Regions from separate parts of the Nocardioides thalensis genome, predicted to be linked through region 4. Evidence: predicted binding sites of a transcription regulator. Region 4 holds the regulator's gene; each other region holds the start of a gene.

Region 1 (7,741 bases), 1.8 Mb from region 4:
TTCACGGTGCCGATCGAGATGCCGAGCGCGTCGGCGGTCTCGGCCTCGGACATCTGTTCGTAGTAGCGGAGCACGACGACCGCGCGGGCCTTCGGCGGGAGCGACTGCACCACCCGCCACAGCTCGTCGTTGGTGCCGTCGTCGTACGCGTCGTGGTGCGGGTCGCCCGCCGGGAGCTCCTCGGCGGCGTACTCGCGCTTCTTCCACCCACGCCGCCACAGCGAGTTGTTCTCGTTGACCATGATCCGCCGGACGTAGGCGTCGACCGCGTTGCGGTCGTGGACCTTGTCCCAGGCGAGGTAGAGCTTCGCGAGGGACGTCTGGAGCACGTCCTCGGCCTGGTGGCGGTCGCCGGTGAGGAGGTACGCCGTCCGCAGGAGGGCCGGCTGGCGCACCGAGAGGTACTCGGTGAACTCGGCGTCGCGCAGCGCGCTGTCGCGGCGGCTCACGGGAGCCTCCGACCGTTCATCTGCGCCTCCTGGAGCGACGAGTCGAGTGGTGCTGGTGGAACTGTTTCGCGTGGAGGACGCAGGTCGCTGCGGAATGGTTGCAATCGCTGTCGGAGGACCCGGACATGGCGGACGGCCGGGTCGTCGTCGACCCGGCCGTCCGGTGCCTCTGCGCCTCAGCGGGCGGGGCGGTGCGGTGCCCCGCGGAGTGGTCGGAGCAGGAACTCTTCGACCAGCGCCGCCATCGAGGCGAGGTAGATGTGCATGGTCACCCCCTCGTGAACAAGATGACCAGCAGCACGATGAGGCACGTGCCGAGGACGGCGGCGACGACCGTCTCGGGCACGCGGGACGCGCGGTGCGCGCCCGACGAGCTCGGGCGGTCGGTCACGGGCACCGGCGTGGTCGCGCGGTGCTTGTAGGTCCGGCTGGTGGCGGTCATGGGATCACTCCTCCGTCGGTTGCTCACTACCCATCCAGACGGAGGCGGATCCGGTTCATCACGCGGTTTCTCGAATTTCCTGTCGCACTTTCCCGGCTCGGCCCACCGGACCGCGCTCGCCGGCGCCGGCGCCGACCGTCACAACGGCTCGACCAGCAGGCAGGTGCCCTCTCCAGCGGCGCGGGTGAGCACGATCGTCGCCTCGGAGCCGCCGGAGAGCGCGAGCCGCCTGCGCAGCTCGTCGGGTACGACGTGGACGCCGCGCTTCTTGATGGTGAGCCGACCGATGGCGCGCTCCCGGAGCGCTGCCTTGAGCTGCTTCTCGCGATAGGGAAGCTCCTCGAGCACCCGATAGCCGCGGGCGAACGGTGTGCGGAACGGCTCGTCGGAGGTGACGTAGGCGATCTTCTCGTCGAGCAGGCCGCCGTCCACGCCCGCCGCGACCGCCGTGACGAGCCCCGCCCGGATCACCGCGCCGTCGGGCTCGTAGAGGTAGGCACCGAAGTCGCGCACGCCGACCTCACCGATGCCGGGGTCGTCCTCGTCGGTCAGCGTCGCCAGGCCGCCCGCGCCGATGACGGTGGCGCGGCGGGCGGTGGTCGCGGTGCGGCCGCTCCAGAGGACGGCCTCCTTGACCTCGCCGCCGTCGCTGACCCACTCGGCCTCGACGCCGTCGGGGACCAGCGCGTGCGGGATCCCGGGGGCGGCCTTCACGCAGGCGTCGCGTCGCAGCAGCGACTCGACGAACGTCCACGGCGGCGTCCACTCCGCGGCGTCGAAGGTGCGCCCCGCCCCGCCCCGGCGGGCGGGGTCGACGAACGCGAGGTCGAACGCCGAGTGGTCGACCTTCGTCGCGTCGGCGACCTGGGTCGCTCCGGGGAGCCCGAGGGCGTCGAGGTTGGCCTGCGCGACCGCGACTCGCACCGGGTCGAGGTCGACGCCTGCGCAGATCAGGCCGGCGCGGGCGGCAGCCACGAGGTCGCCGCCGATGCCGCACCCGAGATCGATGAGCGTGCGGGCGCCGTACGCCTGCATCCGGCCGGCGCGGTGCGTCGAGACCGGCAGTCGCGTGGCCTGCTCGAGCGCGTCGGGCGTGAAGTACATGCGGGCCGCGAGGTCCCCGAACTTGGCGACCGCCTTCGTGCGGAGCTCGACCTGGGTCAGCGCCGCAGCAACCCGGCCCGGCTCCGCCGTACGCCGCAGCTCGGTCTGCACGTGGAGCTCGGTGTCGCCGCCCGCGACCAGCTCGGCCGCCCGCGCGAGGAGCGTCTGGCCGTCGTCGGTGAGCAGCCACCGGAAGTCGTCGAGGTCCACGTCGCGATCCTTCCAGAGACCGGCACCGACCCCACCCCTGGCACTCTCTGGCGGTGAGTGCTAGTTTCGACATTGGCACTCTCCCCGTGAGTGTGCCAGTGCTCGCAGGCGGTGCGACCCCCGCGACGGCGTATCTCACGCGAGCCCCACACGTGCAGACACCTGTATCCAAGAAAGTGGAGGTCGACAATCGTGTCGGTCAACATCAAGCCCCTCGAGGACCGGATCGTGGTCAAGCCGCTCGAGGCCGAGCAGACCACGGCGTCCGGTCTGGTGATCCCTGACACCGCCAAGGAGAAGCCGCAGGAGGGTGAGGTCGTCGCGACCGGCCCGGGCCGCTTCAACGAGGACGGCGACGGCCGGATCCCGCTCGACGTCGCCGTGGGCGACAAGGTCATCTACAGCAAGTACGGCGGCACCGAGGTCAAGTACGGCGGCGAGGAGTTCCTCATCCTTTCCGCCCGCGACGTCCTCGCCGTCGTTTCCTGACGCACCTGGCATCCCGCCTGGCTGCGCCGGGGGCGCTCGACGACCGCTTCGCTTTTCAGGTCGCCTTCGCGCCCCCGGCTTGCCAGCCGGGCGCCAGGCACGTCAGGCCCTTCCATTTTTAGGAGTCTGAATGCCGAAGATCCTTGAGTTCGACGAGGGCGCCCGCCGCGCCCTCGAGCGCGGCGTCGACGCGCTGGCGAACGCGGTCAAGGTGACGCTGGGCCCCAAGGGCCGCTACGTCGTCCTCGACAAGAAGTGGGGCGCCCCCACGATCACCAACGACGGCGTCACCGTCGCCCGCGAGGTCGAGCTGGACGACCCGTTCGAGAACCTCGGTGCCCAGCTCACCAAGGAGGTCGCGACCAAGACCAACGACGTCGCCGGTGACGGCACGACGACCGCGACCGTCCTCGCCCAGGCGATGGTGCACGAGGGGCTCCGCGCGGTCGCCGCCGGCGCCAACCCGATGGGCATCAAGCGCGGCATGGACGCCGCGGCCCAGGCCGTCTCCGACGCCCTCCTCGCGACCGCCCGTGAGGTGGAGTCCAAGGAGGACATGGCGTCGGTCGCCACCATCTCCTCGCGCGACAGCGTCATCGGCGACCTGCTCGCCGAGGCCTTCGACAAGGTCGGCAAGGACGGTGTCATCACCGTCGAGGAGTCCAACACCATGGGCACCGAGCTCGACTTCACCGAGGGCATGCAGTTCGACAAGGGCTACCTGTCGGCGTACTTCGTGACCGACCCGGAGCGGATGGAGGCCGTGCTCGACGACCCCTACATCCTGCTGCACCAGGGGAAGATCTCGGCGATCGCCGACCTGCTGCCCCTGCTGGAGAAGGTCATCCAGGCCGGCAAGCCGCTGTTCATCCTCGCCGAGGACGTCGACGGCGAGGCCCTCTCGACCCTGGTCGTCAACAAGATCCGTGGCACGTTCAACGCCGTCGCCGTGAAGAGCCCCGCCTTCGGCGACCGCCGCAAGGCGATGATGCAGGACATCGCGATCCTCACCGGCGGCACGGTCATCGCCCCGGAGGTCGGCCTCAAGCTCGACCAGGTCGGTCTCGACGTGCTGGGCCAGGCCCGCCGCGTCGTGGTCACCAAGGACGCGACCACGATCGTCGACGGCGCCGGTGACGCCGCCGCCGTCGAGGCCCGGGTCAACCAGATCCGCGCCGAGATCGAGACCGCCGACAGCGACTGGGACGAGGAGAAGCTCCAGGAGCGCCTCGCCAAGCTCGCCGGCGGCGTCTGCGTCATCAAGGTCGGCGCCGCCACCGAGGTGGAGCTGAAGGAGAAGAAGCACCGCATCGAGGACGCCGTCTCCGCGACGCGCGCCGCGATCGAGGAGGGCATCGTCCCCGGCGGTGGCTCCGCGCTCATCCACGCGGTCTCCGCCCTGGACAAGGACCTCGGCCTCACCGGCGACGAGGCCGTCGGCGTGCGCATCGTGCGCAAGGCCGCCGACGAGCCGCTGCGCTGGATCGCCGAGAACGGCGGCGAGAACGGCTACGTCGTCACGACCAAGGTGCGCGAGCTCGGCGTCGGCAACGGCTACAACGCCGCGACCGGCGAGTACGGCGACCTCGTCGCCCAGGGCGTCCTCGACCCGGTCAAGGTCACCCGCTCGGCGCTCGTCAACGCCACCTCGATCGCCGCGATGCTGCTGACGACCGAGACGCTGGTCGTCGACAAGCCCGAGGAGGAAGAGGAGACCGCGGCCGCCGGCCACGGTCACGGCCACGGCCACTGACCGGTTCCTCGTCCACCACTGACGGCCGCTCCGCCTCGTGCGGGGCGGCCGTCGTGGTCCCTGACCTACGATCGCCAGCGTGTCCGACGACTATCTCGGGGCGTGGCACGCCTGGCGGCGCGAGCGCGAGGACCGGCTCAGTGCGCCCTACGGCTACCTCGCCATCACCGGGCTGCACTGGCTGACCGCGGAGCCACAGCGCTTCGACGACGTGCCGGGCGACTGGTGGATCGGTGAGGACGGCGTCGAGGTCGCGCTCGGCGACGGCGAGACGCTCGAGGTCGGCGGCCGACCGGTGCGCGGCCGCCACGTGTTCGGCGTCCTCGACAGCACCGGGGTCGAGGCGTCGTACGGCGACGCGGTCGTGGAGATCGCCACCCGTGGCGGCGCGCCCATGCTGCGACCGCGCCACCCCGACCACCCGCTGCGCCTCGCGCACCGCCCGACGCCGACGTACCCGCCGAGCCTGGACTGGGTGCTGGCCGGGCGGTTCCACCCCTACCCCGATGCCGTCGAGCTCGGCGTCGACACCGTGGTGGACGGCTGGGTGCAGGTGGAGCAGGCGGTCGGCGAGGTCGAGTTCACGCTCGCCGGGGAGCAGCGGCGGCTGGTCGCGCTCGCCGACGGCGACGCGCTCTGGATCCTCTTCGCCGACGCCACCTCCGGCGTCACGACGTACGGCGCCGGCCGCCAGCTGACCGTGGCGCGTCCCGGCCCGGACGGCGCCGTGGTCGTCGACTTCAACCGCGCCATCAACCTGCCGTGCGCCTACACGTCGTTCACGACCTGCCCGTTCCCGCCGCCGGCCAACCGGCTCCCGGTGCCCGTCGAGGCGGGGGAGCAGAAGCCGTGAGCGGCCGGCCCGCGCGATCGGGCGAAACATCGACGATCGATTCCCGTGACCCGGATGCGGCATGCTGAGCACCATGCTGTGGAGGGTGCGCGCCAACCTGCCGAACCGCCCGGGTGCGCTGGCGGCGCTCGCGCACGAGTGCGGGAAGGCCGGCGTCAACATCGACGGCGTCCAGGTCTTCCCCGGCCAGGAGCGGGTGACCGACGAGCTCGTCCTCCGCACCTCCGAGGAGTGGCAGGCCGGTGACCTGGTCGCCCTGGTCGAGCGGGCCGGCGCCGACTCGGTCGTCGCCCTGCCGTGCGGCGAGGGGGCGCTGGACGACCAGCCCACCCGCTACGTCCGGGCCGCGAAGAAGGTGCTCGACGAGCCCGAGACGTTCCCCGAGGTGGTCGCCCATCTCTTCGATGCCGACGTCGCGCCCACCGGCGGGGTCGAGGACGTGCTCGAGCTGACCGTCGGCAACGCGGTGGTCCAGATCCGGCGCGCGACCCCCTTCACGCCGACCGAGCGCGAGCGCGGCTCCGCGATGGCCGAACTCGTGACCGACGTGCTGGCCCGCCAGGGGCCGCCGGCGCCGCCGACCTCGGCGGGCGACGTCGAGCCCGAGTACGTCAGCGAGGGCCGCACCGTGTCGGCCCTGGTCAACGGCCTGGTCGCCGGCCGCGGCGACTACGTCGTGGGCGAGGGCGCCGAGCCGTGGCCGGTCGACCTGTGGGTCGACCCCGCCTGGCAGCGCCGGGGCATCGGCACCCGCCTGCTCGCCGAGGTCGTCCGGCGCGCCCGGTCCGCCGGCGCCGACGAGGTCGTGCTGACCGCGCCGGCCGAGACGCGGGCCGTGCTCCCGATGGTGCTCGCGGCCGGCCTGCGCGGCCGGATCCGGATGGCGGGGGAGACGGTCACCATCCGGATCAGCCTGTCGGACCTGCGGGCCTGAGGTCTCGTGACGGCGCCGGGGCGCCTCCTCGACCACCGGGGCGGAGCGGGCGCCTCCTCGGCCACCGGAGTGAGGCGGGCGCGGCCTCGACCTCCGGAGCACACCTCGTGAAAAGATTCACAAAGTCGTGATCCCGGCCTGACGGGGGCCTAACGTCGGGGTCGTGACTCCCGACGTGGTCGCCGACGTCCTCGCGCAGCTCGCTGCCTCGACCGAGCCCGAGGGGCTGATGCCGGCCCGGCAGCAGATGGCCTTGTCGTTGGGGTGGCACATCGTCATCGCCTGCTTCGGCGTGGCGTTCCCGGCGATGATCTTCGTGATGCACCTGCGCGGCATCCGCCGCGACGACCCGGTGGCCCTCGGGCTGGCGCAACGCTGGGCGAAGGCCTCCGCCGTGCTGTTCGCGATCGGCGCGGTCTCGGGCACGGTGCTCAGCTTCGAGATGGGCGTCCTCTGGCCCGGCCTGATGGGGAAGTACGGCGACGTGCTCGGCCTGCCGTTCGCGTTCGAGGGGCTGGCATTCTTCCTCGAGGCGATCTTCCTCGGCATCTACCTCTACGGCTGGGGCCGGATGCCCCCGAAGCGCCACGTGCTGATGGTGCTGCCGATGGCGGCGATGGGCATCTTCGGCGCCTACTGCGTGCTCGCCGTCAACGCCTGGATGAACGTCCCGACCGGTTTCCGGCTGGTCGACGGCGAGGTGACCGACGTCCAGCCCTGGCAGGTGCTCTTCAACCAGCACGCGCTCCTGCAGTTCGCCCACATGTGGCTCGCGGCCTACATGGTGACCGGCTTCGCCGTCGCCGGCGTGTACGCCGTGGGCATGCTGCGCGGGCGCCGCGACGAGCACCACCGGATCGGGTTCCTCGTGCCGTTCGTGTTCGCCAGCGTCGCGGCGGTGTGCCAGCCGTTCATGGGCCACGTCCTCGGCCTGGGGCTCGACGAGCGCCAGCCGTCGAAGCTCGCCGCGTTCGAGCTGGCGCTGGAGGAGGAGAGTCCTGCGCCGTTGCGGCTCGGGGGTGTCCTCGTGGACGGCGAGGTGCGAGGCGCCATCGACATCCCGGCGATCGGCTCGCTGATCGCGATGAACTCCTTCGACGACCCGGTGCCGGGCCTCGACGCGATCCCGGAGGAGGACCGGCCGCCGGTCAACATCGCCCACTGGGCCTTCCAGACCATGGTCGGCATCGGCACGCTGCTGATGGTGGCCGTGCTCTGGTTCTGGTACCAGCGCCGGCGCGGCCGCGACCTGCTCGAGAAGCGCTGGTTCCTCCGCGGAGCCGCAGTAGCGGGCCCGCTGGCCGCGGTCGCGATGGAGGCCGGCTGGATCGCCACGGAGGTGGGTCGGCAGCCCTGGATCGTCTACGGCGTGATGCGCACCGAGGACGCGGCCGGCAGCTACTCGGGACTGTGGTGGTTGCTCGGCGCCACCGTCGTGGTCTACACGGCGATGACGTGGGGCGCGGTCGTCGTACTCCGCTCCATGGCACGGCGCTGGCGGGCCGGC
Region 2 (7,741 bases), 1.1 Mb from region 4:
CGCCGCGCCTACACGCCGCACCACACGGTCGCCAAGGTCATCACCGCGACCCTGCTCGCGCTGGCGATGGCCACCGGTGTCTCGGTCGTGCTGGTCTACAACCACTGGAACGGCAACCTCCTGGTCGACGACGTCGCCGACCAGCTGGGCAACGACCGGCCGAAGAAGAAGAAGGTCGAAGGCCCGCAGGAGCCGATGAACATCCTGGTGATGGGCTCCGACACCCGCGAGGGCGAGGGCAACAACATCGACGGGATGAACCTCTCCGGCGAGCGCTCCGACACCACGATCCTGATCCACCTGTCGGCAAGCCGGGAGTTCGCCTACGGCATCAGCATTCCGCGCGACACGATGGTCGACCGCCCCACCTGCTTCGCCGAGGACGGCAGCGAGATCCCCGGCGAGCAGGACGCGATCTGGAACGACGCGTTCTCCATCGGCGGCCCCGCGTGCACCATCCGGCAGTTCGAGCAGCTCAGCGGGGTACGGATCGACAACTACGTCGTCGTCGACTTCGGCGGCTTCAAGGACATGGTCGACGCCCTCGACGGCGTCGAGGTCTGCATCCCCGAGGAGATCGTCGACACCGAGCACAACATCACGCTCGAGCCCGGCACGCGGGAGATCAGGGGCGACGAGGCACTGAGCTACGTCCGGGTGCGGTCCAACATCAGCGACGGCAGCGACCCCCAGCGCATCCGCCGGCAGCAGGCCTTCATGGCCTCGATGCTCAACAAGGCGGTCGACCTCGGCATGCTCGCGCGCCCCGACCGGATCGTGGGCTTCATGAACGCGCTGACCGGCTCCCTGCAGACCGACTTCGAGAACGTGTCGCAGATCGCCGACATCGGCAGCACCTTCCGCGGCGTCGGCCTCGGCGAGGTGAAGTTCGTGACCACCCCGTGGCAGGCCTGGCCGCCCGACCCGAACCGGATCGAGTGGACCCCGGAGGTCGACCGGCTGTGGGAGCTCGTGGTCAACGACGAGCCGCTCACCGCCGAGTTCGCGGAGGAGTCGATCAGCGCCGCCGACGACCCGGAGGGCACCGACGCCACCGACTCGACCGAGGGCACCGAGGGGACCGACGCGCCGACCGACGAGGGCGCCCAGGGCGGCAAGAAGGGCGGCGACGAGGGTCTCTCCGACGACGCCCGCGAGTACGCCGGTCTGTGCACGTGACCGAGAAGAGCCCGGGCCCGGAGAAGGACCCGGAGAAGGAGTCCGACTGGCAGCGGCGCAAGCGGCTGGCCGAGATCTTCGGCGACGTGCTCCCGGAGACGACGCGCGACGAGCGCGACGCCGACAAGGGCGACCGCGGCGACGAGTCGGCCTCCGACCGCTGGCTGAAATCGCAAGTGCCGCCCCACCACGGGTGAGGCGGCACCTGCCGTTGTTGCTGCGGGGCTCGTGGCCCCGGTGATCAGCGGTTCGCGAGCGAGTCGCGGATCTGGGTGAGGAGCTCGACCTCCGACGGGCCAGGCGCCTCGTCGGGGAAGAACCGCTCCTTCGCCTTGGTGTAGGGAACGACCACGAAGAAGTAGACGACCGCGGCCATGATCAAGAAGGCGACGACCGCGTTGAGGAAGAGCCCGAACAGGCTCTCGCCGAAGAGGTCGTTGTACAGGTCGTCCGGGAGCAGGCTGGTGAGCCAGGCGACGAATGCGTTCACGACCTCGGCGAACGCAAGCGCCATGATCAGACCGACGGCGATCTCGATGAGATTGCCGCGCAGGATGAAGTTCTTGAAGCCTTCCATGTTTCTCCTTGGAGCCGAGATAACGCCCTACACCCCCGGTAGGGACTCTGACTGAACCTAGCGGTTCCGCCACGCGTACGTCACGAACGACGTCACGGCGGACGACGTCACCTGCTGCACGTCCGCATCTGGTATGCCGAGCACCACCACCCGCCCGGCGAGCGCCCCGTGCCCGTCGTCCGTGGCCGGAACCGCCAGCACGACCGCGCCGTACGAGACGGTCGTCGTGACGCGCTCCTGCGGGTCCGTCGCGAGCACGTCGACCCGGTCGCCCACCTCGAGCAGCGCCGCCTGCGCCGCGTCGGAGAACCGCACCGGCACCGCCGTCGTCCCCGGCGCCGCCTCGACCAGCTGCGGCCCGACCAGCCGCACGTCCGTCACCGCCTCCCCCTCCCGCAACGGCGCCGCCAACGTCGCCCCCACCGGGGCGTCGACCACAGACGCAGGCACGGAGTCCGGCCCGACCTCCGTGACCCGCAGGTCCCCTTCCGTCAGCACGGCCCCCGCCGGCAGGTCACGCGACGCGACGAGCACCTCGACCGTCTCCGGAGGAGGCGGCGCCACACTCCGCAACCCGACGACGGTCGCCCCCGCCACGCACAACGCGGCAATCAGCCGCCGCCGACGCAGCAGCCCCCGCCGCAGGGCGACCCAGCGATCACCCACGCGCCGCCGCAGCGGCACGCGCGGCCGTTCATCAACCGAGTCCCGAGAATCCATAGCCCGCGACGCTAGCCCCGGAACGCCTCCCACGGGCTCGTCCTCCACAGGGCAGGGCAGGAGGTCGGGGCCGGGTGGGGGTTCCCGGCGATTTCGCGACGACGCGCCGACGCCCGGACCACAGCGGCGTCGTACCGGAGAGCGTCGCGCGCGGCGGAGCGAGCAAGCCGGGAACACCCACCCGGCCCCGACCGCCCGCAGCGCCGCGGAGGCCGAACCCCAAGAACTGAGAGCTACGCAGACGCCGCCGCAGCAGCAGAGGTCCCCGCCCCAGAGGCCGAGCCCGACGTACTGCTGCTGCTGCTTGACGACGAGTCGGAAGAGCTCGAGGAGTCGGACGAGGTCGTCGTGGTCGACGAGCCAGAGGTCGACGTACCCGACCGGCTGTCGGTCCGGTAGAACCCGGATCCCTTGAACACCACGCCCACCGCGTTGAAGAGCTTGCGCAGCCGGCCGTCGCACTCCGGGCAGACGGTCAGGGCGTCGTCGGAGAAGCTCTGGAATTGCTCGAACGCGTGGCCGCAGTCGGTGCAGGCGTACTGGTAGGTGGGCATCAGGAACTCCGGGCGGTTAGCACTCTCGGTCTACGACTGCCAAGGATACGCGATCCCCCGGCCAGGTCGCGAGTCCGCTTCGGTCACAATGGCGCCCACCATGGTCGACGCAGACGACATCGCCCCGGCTCGCCCGGTCGGCGCAGCCCGGCCCGCCGGCCCGCCGGCCCCCGTCCGTTGGTGGCGCACCTTCCGGGGATGGCCCGGACCGCTCCGGTTCACGACGTACGGCGCGGTCGCGCTGGTGCTGGTGCTGGTCGCGGTCGTCGTGTTCGGCGCGGTCGTCGTCCGCCGCTCTTGGCCCGAGACCGACGGCGAGATCGAGGTGCCCGGCCTGAACGCGCAGGCCGAGGTGATCCGCGACGAGCACGGCATCCCGCAGATCTACGCCGACACGATGCACGACCTGATGCTCGCCCAGGGCTTCGTCCACGCGCAGGAGCGCTTCTTCGAGATGGACGTGCGCCGCCACGCCACCTCCGGCCGGCTGGCCGAGCTGTTCGGGGAGGACGCGCTCGAGACCGACCTCGTCGTGCGCACCCTCGGGTGGCGGCGGATCGCCGAGCGGGAGCTCACGCTGCTCGAGCCGCGCACCCGCGACCTGCTCGACGCCTACGCGCAGGGCGTCAACGCGTACCTGTCCGACCGCTCGGCGTCGGAGATCTCGCTGGAGTACGCCTTGCTCGGCGTGACCGGGCTCGACTACCAGCCCGCCGACTGGACCGCCGCCGACTCCGTCGCCTGGCTCAAGGCGATGGCCTGGGACCTCCGCGGCAACCTCGAGGAGGAGATCGGGCGGGCGGTCAGCGCATCGGCGGTCGGCGAGGACCGCGCGGCCGCGCTGTACCCGGACTATCCCTACGACGCGCACCCGCCGATCGTCACCAGCGGCGCGGTGGTCGACGAGGTCTTCGAGCAGGACGCCGCGACCGGTGACACCCGGCTGCCGCAGCGGCCGGCACCCGGCCCGGTGGTCGAGGAGGTCGCCCAGCGACCGTCACGAGACCTGGGGAGTGACGAGCTCGCCGCGGTCGACCGGGTGCTGGACGCCGTACCGGCGCTTCTCGGCAAGGGCGACGGCATCGGCAGCAACGCGTGGGTGGTCGACGGGTCGCGCACCGAGAGCGGCGCGCCGATCCTCGCCAACGACCCGCACCTGGGCGTCTCGCTGCCGGGTGTCTGGATGCAGGTCGGCCTGCACTGCCGGGAGGTCAGCTCGGCCTGCCCTCTCGACGCGGCGGGCTTCAGCTTCTCCGGCGTGCCGGGCGTCGTCATCGGCCACAACGCCGACATCGCGTGGGGCTTCACCAACCTGGCGCCGGACACCACGGACCTCTTCGTGGAGCGCGTCGAGGGCGACCGCTGGCAGTACGACGGGCGAATGCTGCCGCTGCGCGAGCGGATCGAGACGATCGAGGTGCGCGACGGCGAGGACGTCGAGCTCGTGGTGCGGTCGACCGCCCACGGTCCGATCCTCTCCGACATCGACGGCCTGCTGGGGGAGCAGGTCGCCGACGCCGGGCTGGCCGTCCGGGACGGGGACCGGTGGGACCACGAGGTCGCCCTGGCGTGGACGGCGCTGGAGCCGCGCCCGACCGCGGACGCCCTGGTCGCGCTCAACCTCGCCGACGACTGGGAGTCCTTCCGTGCCGCGATGGCCGACTTCGCGGCCCCCGGCCAGAACGTCGTCTACGCCGACGTCGAGGGCCACATCGGCTACCAGGCCACCGGGCTGGTGCCGATCCGCGGGTCCGGCAACGACGGCAAGGTCCCGGCGGCCGGCTGGCGGCCGGAGAACGACTGGACGGGCGAGTACGTCCCCTACGACGCGCTGCCGAGCGTCCTCGACCCGGAGTCGGGCATGGTGGTGACCGCCAACCAGTCGGTGATCGACGCCTCCGGCGGCTATCCGTACTTCCTCACCGACGACAGCGACTACGGCTACCGGTCCTCGCGCATCGGCGACCTGCTCGCCGGGCAGGAGTCGCTGACCGTCGAGGACATGTCCCGGATGCAGTACGACGACCGCAGCCCGATGGCCGAGGTGCTCGTCCCCTACCTCCTCGGCGTCGATCCCGGCGACGGCTACTACGACGACGGGCTCGCCCTGCTCGAGGGATGGGACTTCCGCCAGCAGGCCGACAGCGCCGCGGCGGCGTACTTCAACGTCGTCTGGGACCAGCTGCTGCACCGCGCCTTCGACGACGAGCTGCCCGAGGTGGCCGAGCCCGACGGCGGCGACCGCTGGTTCGCCGCGGTGACCGGCCTGCTCGGGCGTCCCGGCGACCCGTGGTGGGACGACGTCGAGACCGACGAGGTGGAGCGCCGCGACGACATCCTGGTGGCGGCACTGCGCGCGGCCCGCGACAAGCTCACCGCGCTCCAGTCGCCGAACGCCGAGGAGTGGGAGTGGGGCAGGCTGCACCGCCTCTGGCTGCGGTCGTCGACCCTCGGCGAGTCCGGCATCGGCGCGGTCGAGCGGCTGTTCAACCGCGGACCCTGGGAGCTGCCCGCCGGCGGCTCCTTGGTCAACGCGACCGGGTGGGACGCCCGCGAGGGGTTCGAGGTCGCGACCGCCCCGTCGATGCGGATGGTCGTACCGATGGACGACCTCGACGCCGCGCGCTGGGTCTCGCTCACCGGTGTCTCGGGCCACGCGTTCCACCCGCACTACACCGACCAGACCGACCTCTGGGCGCGCGGCGACACGCTGCCGTGGGTGTTCTCGCGAGAGGCGGTCGAGGACGCCGGCGAGGACGTGCTGTCCCTGCTCCCGGAGGAGTAGCTAGAACCGCCGGATCCCCGCGGGCGAGCACGCGGCCGCGACCCGCCGGTCGTGCGCCTCGGCAGGTACGTCGACGCCGACCTCGTCGTCGTAGAGCAGCACGCACGTGAACGTGCCCACGGGCACCCGGGCGAGCGTCCGGTCGTAGGAGCCGCCGCCGCGGCCGAGCCGCATCCCGGTGGGCGACACGGCCAGGCCCGGCACCAGCACGGCGTCGGCGGTGGCGACGGCCTCGACGCCGAGGGTCGTCCCGAGCGGCTGGAGCAGCCCGCGACCCGCCCGGGTGAGGGACGTCGGACCGGAGTACACCGCCCAGTCGAGGTCGTTGTCGGGCAGCAGCACGGGCAGCACCACCCGCTTGCCGACGGCGAGCAGGTCGTCGAGGAGGCGGGTCGTGCCCGGCTCGGTGCCGATGGAGACGTAGGCGGCGACGGTGGCGCTGCGTCGCACCTCGTCGGAGGCGAGCAGGTGGTCGGCGATCGCGCCGGCCGACTCCCCGATCTCGGCGAGCGAGCGCCGGCGGCGGGTGGTCACCAGCCGGTCGCGGAGCGCGAGCTTGGCGGCCGCCGTACCCCCTCCGGGCGACGGCCATTCCTCGGGAAGTTGCGAGGTCGGCACCGGACCAGCCTACGATCGAAGGTATGGGTGGAACCGGACGGAGCGTCGGGCTCGAAAAAGCACGGGAGAAGATGGCAGCAGCGGGGGTCGACCCCGTCGCGATCGACAACTTCGCGCACTACTACCGGCTGCTCGAGCACGGTGAGACGGGGATGATCCCCGAGGCCAGCATCGACCCGGTCGACATCGAGTCCCTCGCCGGCGCGGACGTCGACGACGCGGTCGCGGCCGACGCCGTACGCAAGACCGCGGTGATCAAGCTCAACGGCGGCCTCGGCACCTCGATGGGCATGGACCGCGCGAAGTCGCTGCTCTGTGTGCGCCGCGGGCTGTCGTTCCTCGACATCATCGCGCGGCAGGTGCTGCACCTGCGCAAGGAGTACGACGCGACGCTGCCGCTGATCTTCATGAACAGCTTCCGCACGTCGGCCGACACGCTCGCCGCGCTCGCGCGCTACGAGGACCTGCAGGTCGACGGCCTGCCCCTGGAGTTCCTCCAGAACAAGGAGCCCAAGCTCCTCGTCGACGACCTGTCGCCGGTCAGCTGGCCGAAGGAGCCCGACCTCGAGTGGTGCCCGCCGGGCCACGGCGACATCTACACCGCGCTGCGCGGCTCCGGCACGCTCGACCAGCTGATCGAGCAGGGCTACCGCTACGCGTTCGTCTCCAACTCCGACAACCTCGGCGCCGTGCCCGACGCGAAGGTCGCCGGCTGGTTCGCCGCCAGCGGCGCGCCGTTCGCGATCGAGGCCGTGGTCCGCACACCGAGCGACCGCAAGGGCGGCCACTTCGCGCGCCGCAAGGCCGACGGCCGGATCGTGCTGCGCGAGACCGCGCAGACGCCGGCGGAGGACAAGGAGGCGCTGGCCGACCTCAGCCGGCACCGCTACTGCTCGACCAACAACCTGTGGTTCGACCTGGTGGCGATGCGCGACACGCTCGACGCGCGCGACGGCATCCTCGGGCTGCCGCTGATCAAGAACGTCAAGAACGTCGACCCCGGCGACAAGTCGACCCCGGAGGTGATCCAGATCGAGACCGCCATGGGCGCGGCGATCGAGGTGTTCGAGGGCTCCCAGCTGATCGAGGTCGGCCGTGACCGGTTCGTGCCGGTGAAGACCACCAACGACCTGCTGGTGCTGCGCTCCGACGTCTACGAGATCGGCGACGACTTCGCGCTGACCCAGATCGCCGCCGACATCCCCTACATCGACCTCGACGACGACTTCTACAAGCTGGTCGGGGAGTTCGACAAGCGCTTCCCGGAGGGCGCCCCCTCGCTCGCCAAGGCCTCGTCGCTGACGATCG
Region 3 (7,741 bases), 810 kb from region 4:
ACGCCCGTCGTACCGACCGGGCTGCTCGACGACCGGACGCTGGTGCCGGGCCTCCGGGACGCCCTCGGGCGGTGGGGCACGGTGGTCGTCAAGCCGCGCACCGGGGCCGGTGGCGTCGGTGTCGTCGTCGCGGAGTCCGCGTCCGATCCGCGACTGGAGGGGCTGACGACCGGTCCGTGGATCGTGCAGCCGCTCGTGGCGTCGGTCCGCACGAGCGGCGAGTCGTCGGTCTTCGTCCTGGACGGCCGCGCCGTCGCACAGGTGGACAAGCGGGCCGCCGCGGATGAGGTCCGGGTGCACGAGCAGTACGGCGGCTCGAGCCGTCCGGTGGACCTCGATCCCGTCCGTGCGGAGGTCGCCGGTGCAGCGGTCCGCGAGGCCGCCGCGCTGCTCGACGCCGACCTCGCCTACGCGCGCGCCGACCTGATGGAGTGGGAGGGGCAGTGGGTGGTCAGCGAGCTCGAGCTGATCGAGCCCGGCCTCTACCTCGACATCGCCCCGGACAACACCGGGCTCTTCGCCGACATGGTGGCGCAGCGGCTCCGATAGTCCGCCGAACCCTCCAACCTCGCGCCCTCGGTGTGCGTTGATGGGGTGTGACCGATGGTGAGAGCGCCGAGGAGGCGTTCCGGCGCTGGGCGGGCGACCGGCAGCTCGCGCTGCTGCGCACGGCCGTGCTGCTCACCGGCGACCACCACCGCGCCGAGGACCTGGTGCAGGAGGCGCTCGCGAAGGTCGCGCTGCGGTGGCGGCGGCTGGCCGACGGTAGCCCCGAGGCCTACGCGCGGCAGATCATCGTCCGCGACAACATCTCGTGGTGGCGCAAGCGCCGCAACGAGGTGGTCGCCGACATCCCGCGCGGACCCGACGTACCCGACATCGCCACGGCCGCCGACCGCCGGATGCTGCTCGACCGCGCCCTCGCCGCGCTGACGCCGCGGCAGCGCGCCGTGGTCGTGTTGCGCTACTACGACGACCTGTCCGAGCGCGACACCGCCGAGGTGCTCGGCGTCACCGTCGGCACCGTCAAGAGCCAGACCCACCTCGCCCTGCGCCGCCTCCGCGAGGCCGCGCCGGAGCTCGCCGACCTGCTGCGGGAGGAGTACTGATGTCCGAGCAGCGACTGCAGGACCTGCTGGAGGAGCGGGTCGCCGACCTGCCACCCGTCGACCTCGTCGGCGGCGCACTGGCCCGGGCGTCGGACGTACGGCGCCGCCGGTGGACCGTCGCTGGCGTCGTCGTCGCGGTGGTCGCGGTCGTCGGTGCCGGCACGGTCGTCGCGACCGGCGGGGGAGACGAGCCGGCGCCGCCACCGGCGACGAGCCCGACGAACACGGGGCCGGTGCCGGTGGCCGAGCGCGCGGGGAGCTACGGCGGGGTGCCGGTGTGGTGGGCGCCGTCGACCGAGGATGAGGAGGCCCTACCGGAGGTGGTCGGGAGCGGCCTCCCTGCAGAGATCGACCTCTCCGCGGGAGCACCGCCGGTGCCGGCGGGTGTTCGCGCTGTCGCTCTGTTCCAGGTGTGGGGCGACGAGCCCGGACGAGTGGTGGTCGTGGGCGCGGACGGGACGTCGTACTCGCTCGACGTCGGCTTCCCGCCGGTCACTGACGAGGGAGGCAACGAGTCGCCGCCGGTGACGGCGGAGAGCCTCTCGCCGGACGGGCGATACGCGTTCTTCGCCCAGGACCGGTCGCTGGAGGTCTACGACTTCGAGCAGGCCGTGTTCACCAAGATCGACATGCGCCCGGGCGCGGCGCCCAACGCCTACTGGACCGACGACGGCCTGCTCAGTGCTCCGGTGCTCTCGAGTGATTCCGGTTGGTTCGACCACGCGCCGACCGGCGAACCGGTGGGTGCGTCGGACGGGCAGGTGGGATATCGCGCTCCGAAGTCCGGCGACGACGCGTACGGCCCGGTCGCCCGGACGGGGAGCGACGGTGCTCGCGGAATGTTCCTCGAGGGGCCGGTCGACGTGCCCGACGCTCCGCCTGCCTCGGCGGTCGACGCGCTCGGCGGGGGCGGTCTCAACCGTCCGGAGGCTCTGCTCGCGTTCGCCCGGAGCGGCACAGACGCCGGCCGCTGGCTCCAGTGCTGCCCACCCGTCGGCTGGCTCGACGCCGACACCGTCCTCTTCGAGTCGCGCCACGCGGAAGCGCGGATCCTGGCCTGGCGCGTCGGCACCGCTGACGTCTTCCGGGTGAGCGACATCCGCGGCTGGACGCCGGGGGAGGAGTCCTACGTGGGGTCCTTCGCGGACCTCGCCGGTGCCGCCCAGCCGGACGGATCGGACGCCTCGGACGACGCTGCGCCGCAGGCCACCCCGGGCGGGACCTATGCGGGCGCGCCCGTCTGGTGGGCGCCCTCGCCCGCCGACGAGGCGGACCTGCCGCTGCTGCCGGACTCCCCGCTGCCGGCCGAGATCGACCTGTCGACGGCGACAGGCGGTGAGATCGGGCAACCGGTGCTCGGCCTGTTCGGCGGCAGGCGCAACGAGGCGTTCGTCCTCACGGTCACCGGCCGCGTCGTACGCGTCGACACCTCCAGGCTCGAGCGGGTCGCCGACGAGGGCGGCAACGTGCGCTCGCCGGTGTCGTCGTACGGGCTGTCGCCGGACGGCCGCTACGCGTTCTTCATCCAGGAGAGCTCGCTCGAGGTTCGCGACTTCCTCACGGGCGAGTGGACCACCATCGACACTCCCGACTGGCTGGCCGAGGGCGCGCGGTGGTCGGGCGAGGACGAGATCTGGGTCCCGATCCGGCTGGGCGAGTCCTCGGCCGGCACCATCTACGGCCTCGACGGCGAGGCGGTCGCCGCCGACGTGGACTGGGTGCAGCCGTGGTCGGCGCCCGGTGACCAGCCGTTCGGCCCGACCGTCTCGGCGCCGGACTCCGTCGCGCAGGCGGCGTTCCTGCGGGGCCCGGTTCGCGGCGGCACGGTGAGCAACCCGCAGGCGATCGTGGCCAGCCTGGGGACGGACCGGTCGGTGCTGGCGCTCGACTTCGGCGCTGGCACGCGCGACGTGAGGCCCAAGGGCTGCTGCCTCGCCCTGAGCTGGATCGACGACGACACGCTGCTCCTCTCCTCGGCGAGCGACAGCGGCCAGCGCCTGCTCGCGTGGGACGTCGGCACGTCGCGACTGTTCCGGGTCAGTGAGGTCCTGGGCGAGGGATGGGTCGCCGCGATCCGGTGACCGGCAGGCACCCCTCCTTGCACTCGCAAGGGTCGAGTGCTAAACATGACGTTGGCACTCTCCTATCGAGAGTGACAATGACCCCCGGTCCGGGGAGTCGAGGTCAGCAGCGTCGGCGAGAAGGGTTCGCCGGTTCGGTCTGGCCGTCCGTCGCGGGCGACGATCCGGGCTGTCCACAACTCGATTGCGAAGGAATCGCAGGAGTTATGCCGAAGCTGATTGCTTTCAACGAGGAGGCCCGGCGCGGTCTCGAGCGAGGGATGAACACCCTCGCCGACGCCGTCAAGGTCACCCTCGGCCCCAAGGGCCGCAACGTCGTGCTGGAGAAGAAGTGGGGTGCCCCCACGATCACCAACGACGGTGTCTCCATCGCCAAGGAGATCGAGCTCGAGGACCCCTACGAGAAGATCGGCGCCGAGCTGGTCAAGGAGGTCGCGAAGAAGACGGACGACGTCGCCGGTGACGGTACGACGACCGCGACCGTCCTCGCGCAGGCGATGGTCCGCGAGGGCCTGCGCAACGTGGCCGCGGGTGCCAACCCGATGGGCCTGAAGCGGGGCATCGAGGCCGCCGTCGCCGCCGTGTCCGAGCAGCTGCTCGGCATGGCGAAGGAGATCGAGACCAAGGAGCAGATCGCCTCCACCGCGTCCATCTCCGCCGCTGACGCCACCGTCGGCGAGATCATCGCCGAGGCGATGGACAAGGTCGGCAAGGAGGGCGTGATCACGGTCGAGGAGTCGAACACGTTCGGCCTCGACCTGGAGCTCACCGAGGGTATGCGCTTCGACAAGGGCTACATCTCGGCGTACTTCGTCACCGACCCGGAGCGCATGGAGACCGTGCTCGAGGACCCCTACGTCCTCATCGCCAACTCCAAGGTCAGCAACGTCAAGGACCTGCTGCCCCTGCTCGAGAAGGTCATGCAGTCGGGCAAGCCGCTCGTCATCATCGCCGAGGACGTCGACGGCGAGGCCCTCTCCACGCTGGTCGTCAACAAGATCCGCGGCACGTTCAAGTCCGTCGCCGTCAAGGCCCCGGGCTTCGGCGACCGCCGCAAGGCCATGCTGCAGGACATCGCGATCCTGACCGGTGGCCAGGTCATCTCCGAGGAGGTCGGCCTCAAGCTGGAGACCGCCGGTCTCGAGCTGCTCGGCCAGGCCCGCAAGGTCGTCATCACCAAGGACGAGACCACCATCGTCGAGGGCGCCGGCGACCAGGCCCAGATCGAGGGTCGGGTCAACCAGATCCGCGCCGAGATCGAGAAGTCGGACTCCGACTACGACCGCGAGAAGCTCCAGGAGCGCCTCGCCAAGCTGGCCGGCGGCGTGGCCGTCATCAAGGTCGGCGCGGCCACCGAGGTCGAGCTCAAGGAGCGCAAGCACCGCATCGAGGACGCCGTCCGCAACGCGAAGGCTGCCGTCGAGGAGGGCATCGTCGCCGGTGGTGGCGTCGCGCTGCTGCAGGCCGCCGAGGGCGCGTTCGGCAAGCTCGAGCTCGAGGGCGACGAGGCCACGGGCGCGGCCATCGTGCGCCTCGCCACCGAGGCCCCGCTGAAGCAGATCGCGGTCAACGCCGGTCTCGAGGGCGGCGTCGTGTCGGAGAAGGTCCGCAACCTGCAGGCCGGTCACGGCCTCAACGCGGCCACCGGCGAGTACGTCGACATGATCGCCGAGGGCATCATCGACCCGGCCAAGGTGACCCGCTCGGCGCTGCAGAACGCCGCGTCGATCGCCGCGCTGTTCCTCACCACCGAGGCCGTCGTGGCCGACAAGCCGGAGAAGGCCCCCCCCGCGGGCGACCCGACCGGCGGCATGGGCGGCATGGACTTCTGATCCTCGGATCGGAGTCAGCCGCCGAGCTGAACCACCCACAGGGCCCCTCGCTCCGGCGAGGGGCCCTGTGTCGTTGTCGCTGCCGGACTGGCGCTCTCGGCGGGGAGACCAAACGGCGCGCGTGGGGCCACCCCCGGCGTACCTCGTCCCACCAGTCCCAGGTGCACCACATTCGGTCCGCCAGATCCGCACAAGGCGCGGCGGCCGGCCGGCGGTCCACAGCCGTTCCGGCGCCGGTCGCGGCGCGTTGCCGGCCGACCCGATGGTCTTCGACATGTACGACGAGGACCGCCGAGCCCACGTGGCGGCTGCGCGCGAGGCGGCCGATCGGTACGGCGGCGTCGTGTGCCGGGTCAGCGCGGCAATGGCACTGGAGTGGGAGGTGCGCGCGATCCCCTTCCGCCCCCAGATCACGATCCCGCGTCATCGGCGCCTCAAGGGGATCGACCTGTCGGCGGTGCAGGTCCGGAGGATGAACCTCGCGCCGGACCAGGTCGACGGCGCGATCACGACGAAGCCACGCACGGTCATCGACTGCCTCCGATGGCTCGCCTTTCCCGCCGGGCTCTGCGTCGCGGACTCGGCGCTGCGCCACGGCTTCCCCGAGGACGAGCTGTGCAGGCTCGCCGCGACGGCCAAGGGGCCCGGCTCGGTGATGGTGCGGCGCGTCGTACGTCATGCCGACCGGCGGGCCGCCAACGTGTTCGAGTCGGCGCTGCGGGCCATCTGCATCAGCGTGCCGGGACTCTGCGTCGAGCCACAGGTGCCGATCGGTGGCGAAGACTTCATCGGCACGCCCGATCTGGTCGACGTGAGGCTGCGCATGGCGATCGAGGCGGACTCGTTCGCTTGGCACGGGACCCGCGAGGGACTGGTGGCCGACACGCGCCGCTACAACGCCTTCGTCGTCCACGGATGGCTCGTGCTGCGGTTCACCTGGGACGACGTGATGCTGCGGCCGGCGTACGTTCGCGAGGTCTTGGTCGAGGCCGTCGCAGCGCAGACCGATGGCGGTGCGGATGAGACTCCGGGCTACCAGTGATGCGATTGGGGTCCCACCCGCACCGTTTGGTCTCCCGGCCCGGCGTCAGCCGCCCTGGTCGAGGCGGACGGCCTGCGCGATGTAGTCGGCGAGCGCGGACTCATTGATCGCACCGGCGGTCTTCAGCTTGACGTGGCGGGTCTTCTTGCCGACGCCGTCGAGGAGGCCGTGGGCGTCCTCGAACTGGGCGCCGCGCTCGAAGGCGAAGGTCACCTGGGCCTTGCTGACGCTGGTGATCGCGAGGACCTTGTCCTGTCTCCAGGCGAGTGAGCCGTACATGATGGCTTCGCGTGCCTCAGGGGCGTGCTTTCTCATCAGAGCGCGGAGCCGGGTGACCGTGTCGCGGTGCTGCTCCAGCACCTTGGTGCTGACGTACTCGTCGATGTCGATGTCGGTGGTGGCCATGGCGTCCTCCGATGGTCGGTTGCCAGGTGGACCAGCCCAAGCCGCGGGATTCATCGCGACCGATCGTGGTGCCGCTGGGACGGGACGCGGCGCGTGATGATGGTGGGGTCCCATCCGCATCGTTTGGTCTCCCCGTCCGGCAGGATGGCGGGGTGATCCGAGGACTGCTGCTGGCGGCGGGGGCGGGCACGCGGATGGGGAAGCCGAAGGCGCTGGTGTACGACGACCGCGGCTCGTGGCTGCTGCGATCGGTGCAGGTGCTGATCGACGGGGGCTGTGACGGGGTGACCGTGGTGCTCGGGGCGCGCGCGGACGAGGCGGAGCGGATCCTGGCGGACGGCCTGCCGGGAGGCCCGTCGGAGATCGCGCAGGTCGACTGGGTGGTCGCCCCGGACTGGCAGCTCGGCATCTCGCTGTCGCTGCACGCCGGGCTCACGGCGCTCGGCGAGACACGTGCGACGGCGGCGATGCTCCACCTCGTCGACCTGCCCGACGTCACCGCCGAGGTCGTCGGCAGGCTCGTCGCGATCGAGGGCGACCACCCGGGCGGGCTGGCGCGGGCGACGTACGACGGGAAGCCGGGCCACCCGGTGCTGATCGGCAGGGACCACTGGGCCGGGGTCTTCGCCGACGCCATCGGCGACCAGGGCGCCCGGGGATATCTCCGCACGCACCGGGTCATCGACGTCGAGTGCGGCGACCTCGCGACCGGGGCCGACGTCGACAGTCTTCACTGACCGCCCCGCCCGGCGCCGAACCAACCGCGGGCCAACGACCCGGGCCTAGCCTGGGCCCATGGACCCGCGCGTCGGCGAGCTCGCGCAGCGCCTCGAGCGCACCGGCTACCTCAGCGACGACGCCCTGTCCACGGTGCTGTTCCTGGCGCTCGAGATGCGGCGGCCGCTCCTCCTCGAGGGTGAGCCCGGCACGGGCAAGACCGCGTTGGCGGAGGCGGTCGCCGAGGCGCTCGAGCTGCCGCTGATCCGGCTCCAGTGCTACGAGGGGATCGACGCGACCCAGGCGCTCTACGACTGGGACTTCCCGCGGCAGATCCTGCACCTGCGCGCGCTCGAGGCGGTCGCGCCGGCGGGGGAGGCGCCCGACGTCGCCGAGGCGGAGAAGAGCCTGTACGACGAGCGGTTCCTCCTCGCCCGGCCGGTGCTCGCCGCGCTCCAGCAGGCGCCGGCGGTGCTGCTCGTGGACGAGATCGACCGGGCGGACGACGAGTTCGAGGCCTTCCTGCTCGAGGTGCTGTCGACCTACCAGGTGACC
Region 4 (7,741 bases):
CGTCGATCTGCAACGAGCTCCCGGACCCGTGCGACGTTCCAGATGTGGTGGAGGTGGCCGATGCCTTCGGTGGGAACGCCGGTCACCGGGTCGCCCTGGTAAGCCAGCTCTCTGTCCCCATGGACAGCGTGGTGTCCGCGGCGAGCCAACTCAGCGCAGACCGATGTCTTCCCCGTGCCTGAGACACCTTCGATCAAGTAATTGCGGCGTCCCACTCCGGCAGCCTGGCATTCTGCGCGGAGCGGAGCAACGCGCGCCCGCTCATGCCGTGTTCATGTCTCTTGCCAATCGATGCACGTGGGTTGGCTTGCAGTCTCCGAGACACCAGTCAGCGCGCCTCAGTCGGCACCCCCGGCTAGCGTTCCCTCGTGCGCTTCACCCGCCAGCGTCTCAACCGGACTCTCCTCCTGCGCCAGCACCTCCTCGAGCGCGTGCCCTCCGACCCGATCTCGATCTGCGATCACCTGGTCGGCCTCCAGGCGCAGGAGCCGATGCCGCCGTACCTCTCGCTGGCGGCACGCCTGACCGACTTCGATCCGTACGACGTCAGCCGCGCTCTCGAGGACCGCAGCCTGGTCCGGGTGCTCAGCCTGCGCGACACCATCCACCTGCACACGCCCGGTGACGCGCTGACCCTGCCCGTCTGGGCCGCGCCGGTGCGCGAGCGCGAGATCAAGGTGAGCCAGTCGATCGGTGACGCCCGCGAGCTCGACCGCGCCGCGTTCCGTGAAGCCGTGCGCGAGGTGATCGGCGACGACGAGGTGCCGGTCCGGCAGCTGGGTGCGTCGCTGGCCGAGCGGTACCCCGACCACACGCCGTCCCAGCTGGGCCAGCTTGCTCGGGTCACGGAGGTGCTGGTGCAGGTGCCACCGCGCGGTTGCTGGAAGCATCCCGGCGGCGTCACCTATGCGTACGCCGACAGCTGGCTCGATGGGGAGCTCGCCGAGCCCGACGTGCCCGCCGTCGTCCGTCGCTACCTGCGGGCGTTCGGTCCCGCGACCGCGGCCGACGTCACGGCCTGGACGAGCATCACCCGCCTGGGGCCGGTGCTGAAGGCGATGGACGACCTCGAGCAGCACGAGGACGAGGACGGCCGGCTGCTCTACGACGTCGCCGGCGCGCCCGTCGCCGACGAGGACACGCCGGCCCCGGTGCGGCTGCTGGGCGCCTACGACAACGTGTGGCTGTCCCACCAGAACCGCGACCGGGTGACGACACCCGAGGCGCGCAAGTCGTGGATGGGCACCAACGGCGGCATCGGCAACACGATCTTCGTCAACGGCTGGCTCGCCGGCATCTGGCGCATCGTCGACGACAAGGTCGAAATCGACCGGCTCCACCGCGACCTCACGAGGTCCGAGCGGGCCGGCCTCGACGAGGAGGTCGCCCGCGTCGAGGAGCTACTCGCTCGGTAGGAACCGGCGCGCGACCGCGTCGAGCCGCTCCCGGTGGGCGGCCCAGCCGGCAGCGTCGCGGTGGGAGACCATGCTGTCGCCCGGGCGGACTCCCACCTCGCCGTCGATGAGCTCCCGCAGGATGTCCGCGTGGCCGGCGTGCCGGGCGGTCTCGGAGCACATGTGGACCAGGATCTGGTGCAGCGTGACGTCGCGCCGCTCCTCGGCCCACCACGGCACGACGCCGGGCGAGTCGAGGTCGAGTGCCGCGATCGTCGCCTCCGTCTGCTCGGCCGAGAAGCGGTGCAGCTCGACGATGTCGTCGATGGACTCGTCCGGTGTCGCCCAGAAGTCCGCGTCGGGCTCCGCCCCGTCGTCGAGCCACGGCAGCTCACGCCCCATCGGGCGGCCGAAGACCTCGGTGAAGTAGCCGAGCTCCACGCTCGCGACGTGCTTGACGAGACCCAGCAGGTTGGTGCCGGTCGTCGTCATGGGCCGGCGGACGTCGTAGTCCCCCAGCCCGTCGAGCTTCGACAGCAGGTCACTGCGGCGGCCGCGGAGGTAGCGGGCCAGCGTCTCCTTGGGATCCATGCCCCGAGGAGATCACGCCCAGCGCCGCGTGCGCGACAGGATTGCGGCGGCGGCCGCGACGCCCGCGGTGGACGTCCGCAGCACCTCCGCGCCGAGCCGAGCGGTCACGGCGCCCGCCCTCTCGAGGATCGCGACCTCGTCGTCGCTGAGCCCGCCCTCGGGCCCGACGACGAGCACGATCTCGCCCAGGTCGGGCACTGCCAGCGCGGCCAACGGCTCGACGGCGTCCTCGTGCAGCACCACGGCGAGGTCGGCCGCAGCGACCACGCCGGCCACGTCGGTCGTCGACGCCAGCGGGTCGACGACCGGGTGCCAGGCGCGCCGGGCCTGCTTGGCGGCCTCGCGCGCGGTCGACTGCCACTTGGCGTGCGACTTCACGGCGCGCTCGCCCTTCCAGACGGCGACGCTGCGTGACGCGGCCCAGGGCACCAGGCGGGCGACGCCGATCTCGGTGAGCACCTCCACGGCGAGCTCACCGCGATCGCCCTTGGGCAGCGCCTGGACGACGGTCAGCGACGGCACCGGCTCGGGCACGTCGATGACGTCGACGACCTCGATTTCGAAGACCCGCTTGCCGGTCGACGACACCCGGCCGGTCACGACCCGGCCGACGCCGTCGGCGAGCGTGACCGGCTCCCCCACGCGAAGGCGCCGTACGGCGACCGCGTGGTGCGCCTCGTCGCCGTCGACGCCCACCGTCGCGCCGACGACGACGCCGTCGAGCGACGGGACGAGGTGCTGCGGGAGGGTCACTGCTCTCGGTGCGGGCTCAGTGCGGCGCGGTGAACGCGTCGCGGAGCCGGCCGAACGCGGACTTGCGCGCCGGCTTCACGTTGCCGGTCGGCGCCTCCTCGCCGCGGATGGCGGCGAGCTCCTTCAGCAGCTCCTCCTGCCGGGCGTCGAGGCGGGTCGGCGTCTCGACCTGGACCGTGACGACGAGGTCGCCCCGCCCGCCGCGCAGTCCGGGGACCCCGCGACCGCGCAGCACCGTCTCGTGGCCGGACTGCGTGCCCGGCGCGATCGGCAGCTCGAAGGTCGTCTCCACGCCCGATCCCTCCGCCGGCTCGAGGTCGGCCTCCAGCGTGGGCAGCTCCAGGGTCGTGCCCAGTGCCGCGGCGGTCATCGGCACCGCGACCGTGCAGTGCAGGTCGTTGCCGTGGCGGGTGAACGTCGGGTGCGGAGCGACCTGGATCTCGACGTAGAGGTCGCCCGGCGGGCCACCACCCGGGCCGACCTCGCCCTGCTCGCCGAGCTGGACGCGGGTGCCGGTGTCGACGCCGGCCGGGATCTTGACGGTGAGGGTACGGCGCGAGCGCACCCGTCCCTCGCCGGCGCACTCGCGGCAGGGGTCCTTGATGACGGACCCGAAGCCGCGGCAGGTCGGGCAGGGGCGCAGCGTGCGGATCTCGCCGAGGAACGAGCGCTGCACGTGGGCCACCTCGCCCGCGCCGTGGCAGGTCTCGCAGGTGACCGGGTGGGTGCCGGGGGCCGAGCCCTCGCCGCCGCACGCCGAGCAGTGGACCGCGGTGTCGACCTTGAGCTCGCGCGCGACGCCGAACGCCGCCTCCGCGAGGTCGACCTCGAGCCGGATGAGCGCGTCCTGGCCGCGGCGCGTGCGCGGCCGCGGGCCGCGGGACTGACCGCCGCCGGCGGCGCCGCCGAAGAACGCATCCATGATGTCGGTGAACGAGAAGCCCGCACCCTGGCCGCCGAAGCCGCCCTGGCCGAACGGGTCGCCGCCGCGGTCGTAGGCCGCGCGCTTCTGCGGGTCGGAGAGCACCTCGTAGGCCGCCGACACCTGCTTGAACCGCTCCTGGCTCTCCGGGTCGGGGTTGACGTCGGGGTGCAGCTGGCGGGCGAGCTTGCGGTAGGCCTTCTTGATGGTGTCGCCGTCCGCGTCGCGGGCGACACCGAGGAGCTCGTAGAGGTCGGGGTTCACTGGTTCCTAGTTGCCTTCGTCGAGGATGCGCGACACGTAGCGCGCCACCGCGCGCACCGCCGCCATCGTGCTGGGGTAGTCCATCCGGGTGGGGCCGACGATCCCGAGCGACGCGAGCGCGTCGTCGGGGCCGTAGCCGGTGGCGACGACGCTGGTCGAGGAGAGCTCCTCGTAGGGGCCCTCCGCGCCGATGCGCACGGTCACCGCGCCACCGCTGGTCGCCTCTCCGAGCAGCTTGAGGAGCACGACCTGCTCCTCGAGCGCCTCGAGCAGCGGACGCACAGCGGTGTCGAAGCTGTCGCCGAACCGCGCGAGGTTGGCGGTGCCGCCGACGGCGATGCGCTCGTCGGAGCGGTGGTCGCTCATCGCCTCGACCAGCGTCTCGACCACCGCGACCGTCGTGGGCGGAGCGGGCTCCTCGCCGGCGACGAGCGCCTCGAGGGCTCCGACCGCTGTGGAGATCTGCTCGCCGGTCGCGGCCAGGTTGACCCGGGTGCGCAGCTGGGCGAGGTCGTCGTCGTTGATGTCGGCGTCGAGCTCGACGAGGCGCTGCTCGACCCGGCCGGTGCTGAGGATCAGCACGACCAGGAGCCTGCTCGGGGTGAGCGCCACGATCTCGATGTGGCGCACGGTGGAGCGCGACAGTGTCGGGTACTGCACGACCGCCACTTGGCGGGTCAGCTGCGAGAGCACCCGCACCGAGCGGTGCACGACGTCGTCGAGGTCGACCGCGCCGTCGAGGAAGGTGGCGATCGCCCGCCGCTCGGCGGTGGTCATCGGCTTGACCGTCGAGAGCCGGTCGACGAACAGCCGGTAGCCCTTGTCGGTCGGCACCCGCCCGGCGCTCGTGTGCGGCTGGGCGAGGTAGCCCTCCTCCTCGAGCGCGGCCATGTCGTTGCGGATCGTCGCCGGCGAGACGTTGAGGCCGTGTCGCTCGACGAGCGCCTTCGAGCCGACCGGCTCCTCGGTGGCGACGTAGTCCTCGACGATCGCGCGCAGCACGGCGAGCCTGCGGTCCTCCTGCATCCCACCTCCCCGGACAGGGCCGGACGCCCTGACGGACGCCTGTTGGCACTCCACTTTGCTGAGTGCCAATCCTAGCGTCGGCGATCGAGTGTGGTGGATTCCCCGGGCCGGACCTTGCCAACCCACGGCCTGGCTAGGTTAGGCTTACCTTATGAGGATGACCCACCGCGGCCGGACCGACACCGCTCCCCTGGCCGCGGCGGCCCGCAGCATCCTGGCCTGCCCCGACGAGGTGCAGCTCGTCGTCGACGGCGTCGACGACATCATGGCCGGCCTCGACCCGGCCGGCCGCCAGAGCACCGACGACGCCGCGCCCCTCGGCATGGTCGACGTCGACGGTCACCCGGTCTTCTCGTGCCCACCCGACTCCGCCCTCGCCCTGGCCGCCGTCGAGCGCCGGGGTGCGCTGCTCACGCTGACCAGCGGGGTCGGGGCCCCGGGCTCCCGCGAGCGCGACGCCCAGCTCACGATCGCGGGCCGGCTCGAGGCCACCGGCACCGAGCAGTGCGAGTGCTGCGACGACGTGCGCGCCACGGTCACCCTGCAGCCGTCGTACGTCATGGTCGCCCGGCCGTCGCAGGGCAGCGACCTGCAGCTGCGGGTGCCGCTCGGCGAGTTCTGCTCGCCGGCCCACCAGCTCAACCGCGGCTTCCTCCAGCGCTCGGCCGAGCACGCCAACCGCTGCCACCAGGACGAGCTGCGCCGCGCGGTCGCGACCACCAGCGGCACCAGGGTCAGCGAGATCGTGGGCGTGCAGCTCGCCGACCTGCGGCCCGAGCGGGTCGACGTGCGCTGGGTCGACCTCTCCGGCGCGCACAGCCGCGAGCTCGTCTTCCCGCGCGCGGCCACCACGAGCCGCGAGCTCGGCGAGCTGCTGCGCAGCGAGCTCCACGCGGGGCTCTGCTGACCGCTCCTCCCCTAGCCTGACCGGGTGACGTTCACGGAGATCGCCGACCGCGTCTGGGTCGCCCACTACGAGTTCATCGACCTCAACGTCGGCCTGGTCGGCGGCGAGCGGGGGCTCGTCGTCGTCGACACCTACGCGTCCCTGCCGCTGGCACAAGGAGTGATCGACGACGTCCGTGCCCTCGGCGTCGGCGAGGTGGTCGCGGTCGTCAACACCCACGAGCACTTCGACCACACCTTCGGCAACGGCGCGTTCCGGCAGGAGTACGGCGGCGACCTGCCGATCCACGCGACCGAGGAGGCGGCGCGGCGTACCGTTCCCAGCGGCGAGGCGTGGAAGGCCAAGTCCGAGGCGTACGACGACCCGCGGGTGCCCGACATCCGGGCGACCGAGATCGTGCCGGCCGACCGGACGTTCTCCTCCGCGGCGGTCATCGACCTCGGCGACCGCTACCTCGAGCTCCTGCACCCGGGCCGCGGACACACCGCCGGCGACCTGGTCGCCAAGGCCTCCGACGCCGACGTGCTGCTGGCCGGCGACCTCGTCGAGGAGTCCGGGCCTCCCGCGTACGGCGACGACTGCCACCCCATGGACTGGCCCCTGACGCTCGACCTGGTCCTCGGCCTGCTCTCCCCCGGCTCGGTGGTCGTGCCCAGCCACGGCGCCGTGGTCGACCGCGGGTTCGTCGAGGAGCAGCGCGGTCTCATCGGCGTCGTCGCCGAGACGATCCGCGACCTCGCCGAGCAGGGGGTGCCGGTGGAGGAGGCGCTCGCTGCCGGCGAGTGGCCCTACCCGGCCGACCGGCTGGCGGACGCCGTACGGCGGGGCTACGCGCAGCTCCCCCGCAGCCAGAAGCGGCTACCGCTGGTCTGAGGCGGGTACCGACCCGCCATGACTGAGCGCAACGAGGAGAGCAAGCAGGTCGGCGTACCCGACGAGGCATTGCCCGCCGACCTCGTCCCGAGCGACGACAACCCCCTGGCCGAGGGCCTGCCCGACGGGGAGACCGTCGAGGGCCTGCTCGACGAGAGCGACGACGCGAAGAGCGAGGACGAGGCGGCGTACGCGCCGGCCGAGGGCAGCGGCACCGACGACGAGCGGGCCGACGGCGCGCCGCCGGAGGAGTCGGCCGAGCCGCAGGAGAGCTGAGCGGCAGCACCCGACCGGCGCGGGCGCCGCCGTCCCACGGGTCACACCAGTAACATGCCTGCGTGGATCGCTACGGGACCGACGTCCTCGCCGGGGACTGGAAGCAGCCGAAGCGCGGGCGTGCCGTCGAGGCCCCCGCCGACCTCGGGACGGTGGTCGAGGAGGTCACCACGGACTGGTGCGGCGAGATCGTCGCCGTCGACCGCGACCTGCACACGCTGACCCTCGAGGACCGCCGCGGCAAGCGGCGCACGTTCCCGCTGGGCCCCGGCTTCCTGCTCGAGGGCAAGCCGGTCATCCTCACCGCTCCGGTGCGCACCAAGGCCCCCGCGAAGCCGACCCGCACCGCCAGCGGCTCGATCGCCGTCCACGACGCGAAGGCGCGTGTCGCCCGGCAGAGCCGGATCTTCGTCGAGGGTCGCCACGACGCCGAGCTGGTCGAGCGGGTCTGGGGCGACGACCTGCGGATCGAGGGCGTCGTGGTCGAGTACCTCGGCGGCGTCGACGACCTGGCCGACCACCTGGTCTCGTTCAAGCCCGGCCCGCAGCGCAAGGTCGGCGTGCTCGTCGACCACCTCGTGCGTGGGTCGAAGGAGTCTCGGATCGCCGACGCCATCGTGCGCGGCCCCCACGGCAAGCACGTCAAGATCGTCGGCCACCCCTACGTCGACGTCTGGCAGGCGGTGAAGCCCGACCGGCTCGGCCTGAAGTCCTGGCCGACCATCCCGCGCAGCA

What was found. The regulator HrcA, encoded in region 4, represses chaperone genes, less so after heat shock. The targets are predictions, from matches to a motif close to TTGGCACTCGNNNNNNNCGAGTGCCAA.
Region 1: a site for HrcA is predicted at 2,278-2,304, ahead of groES (co-chaperone GroES). Genes of this name have one in related genera too.
Region 2: a site for HrcA is predicted at 3,047-3,073, ahead of HNR19_RS02435 (FmdB family zinc ribbon protein). Genes of this name have one in related genera too.
Region 3: a site for HrcA is predicted at 3,242-3,268, ahead of groL (chaperonin GroEL). Genes of this name have one in related genera too.

The regions. Positions count from the first base shown of each region.
Region 1 covers NZ_JACCFP010000001.1:3,460,118-3,467,858, reverse strand. The annotation lists gene HNR19_RS16840 (SigE family RNA polymerase sigma factor) at 1-449, opposite strand, end outside; gene HNR19_RS16835 (hypothetical protein) at 718-891, opposite strand; gene HNR19_RS16830 (THUMP-like domain-containing protein) at 1,030-2,205, opposite strand; gene groES (co-chaperone GroES) at 2,398-2,694, shown strand; gene groL (chaperonin GroEL) at 2,825-4,447, shown strand; gene HNR19_RS23615 (DUF1684 domain-containing protein) at 4,527-5,300, shown strand; gene HNR19_RS16810 (GNAT family N-acetyltransferase) at 5,362-6,234, shown strand; gene HNR19_RS16805 (cytochrome ubiquinol oxidase subunit I) at 6,398-7,741, shown strand, end outside.
Region 2 covers NZ_JACCFP010000001.1:503,875-511,615, forward strand. The annotation lists gene HNR19_RS02415 (LCP family protein) at 1-1,179, shown strand, start outside; gene HNR19_RS02420 (hypothetical protein) at 1,176-1,376, shown strand; gene HNR19_RS02425 (large conductance mechanosensitive channel protein MscL) at 1,421-1,756, opposite strand; gene HNR19_RS23085 (SAF domain-containing protein) at 1,814-2,476, opposite strand; gene HNR19_RS02435 (FmdB family zinc ribbon protein) at 2,710-3,030, opposite strand; gene HNR19_RS02440 (penicillin acylase family protein) at 3,131-5,815, shown strand; gene HNR19_RS02445 (5-formyltetrahydrofolate cyclo-ligase) at 5,816-6,433, opposite strand; gene HNR19_RS02450 (UTP--glucose-1-phosphate uridylyltransferase) at 6,457-7,741, shown strand, end outside.
Region 3 covers NZ_JACCFP010000001.1:809,944-817,684, forward strand. The annotation lists gene HNR19_RS04020 (ATP-grasp domain-containing protein) at 1-549, shown strand, start outside; gene HNR19_RS04025 (SigE family RNA polymerase sigma factor) at 597-1,109, shown strand; gene HNR19_RS04030 (hypothetical protein) at 1,109-3,190, shown strand; gene groL (chaperonin GroEL) at 3,397-5,022, shown strand; gene HNR19_RS04040 (PDDEXK family nuclease) at 5,297-6,064, shown strand; gene HNR19_RS04045 (DUF1801 domain-containing protein) at 6,110-6,469, opposite strand; gene HNR19_RS04050 (nucleotidyltransferase family protein) at 6,622-7,206, shown strand; gene HNR19_RS04055 (AAA family ATPase) at 7,265-7,741, shown strand, end outside.
Region 4 covers NZ_JACCFP010000001.1:1,621,047-1,628,787, reverse strand. The annotation lists gene HNR19_RS08030 (AAA family ATPase) at 1-215, opposite strand, end outside; gene HNR19_RS08025 (DNA glycosylase AlkZ-like family protein) at 369-1,415, shown strand; gene HNR19_RS08020 (DinB family protein) at 1,401-1,985, opposite strand; gene HNR19_RS08015 (16S rRNA (uracil(1498)-N(3))-methyltransferase) at 1,998-2,738, opposite strand; gene dnaJ (molecular chaperone DnaJ) at 2,755-3,924, opposite strand; gene hrcA (heat-inducible transcriptional repressor HrcA) at 3,931-4,950, opposite strand; gene HNR19_RS08000 (hypothetical protein) at 5,102-5,857, shown strand; gene HNR19_RS07995 (MBL fold metallo-hydrolase) at 5,882-6,730, shown strand; gene HNR19_RS07990 (hypothetical protein) at 6,749-7,006, shown strand; gene HNR19_RS07985 (DUF3097 family protein) at 7,069-7,741, shown strand, end outside.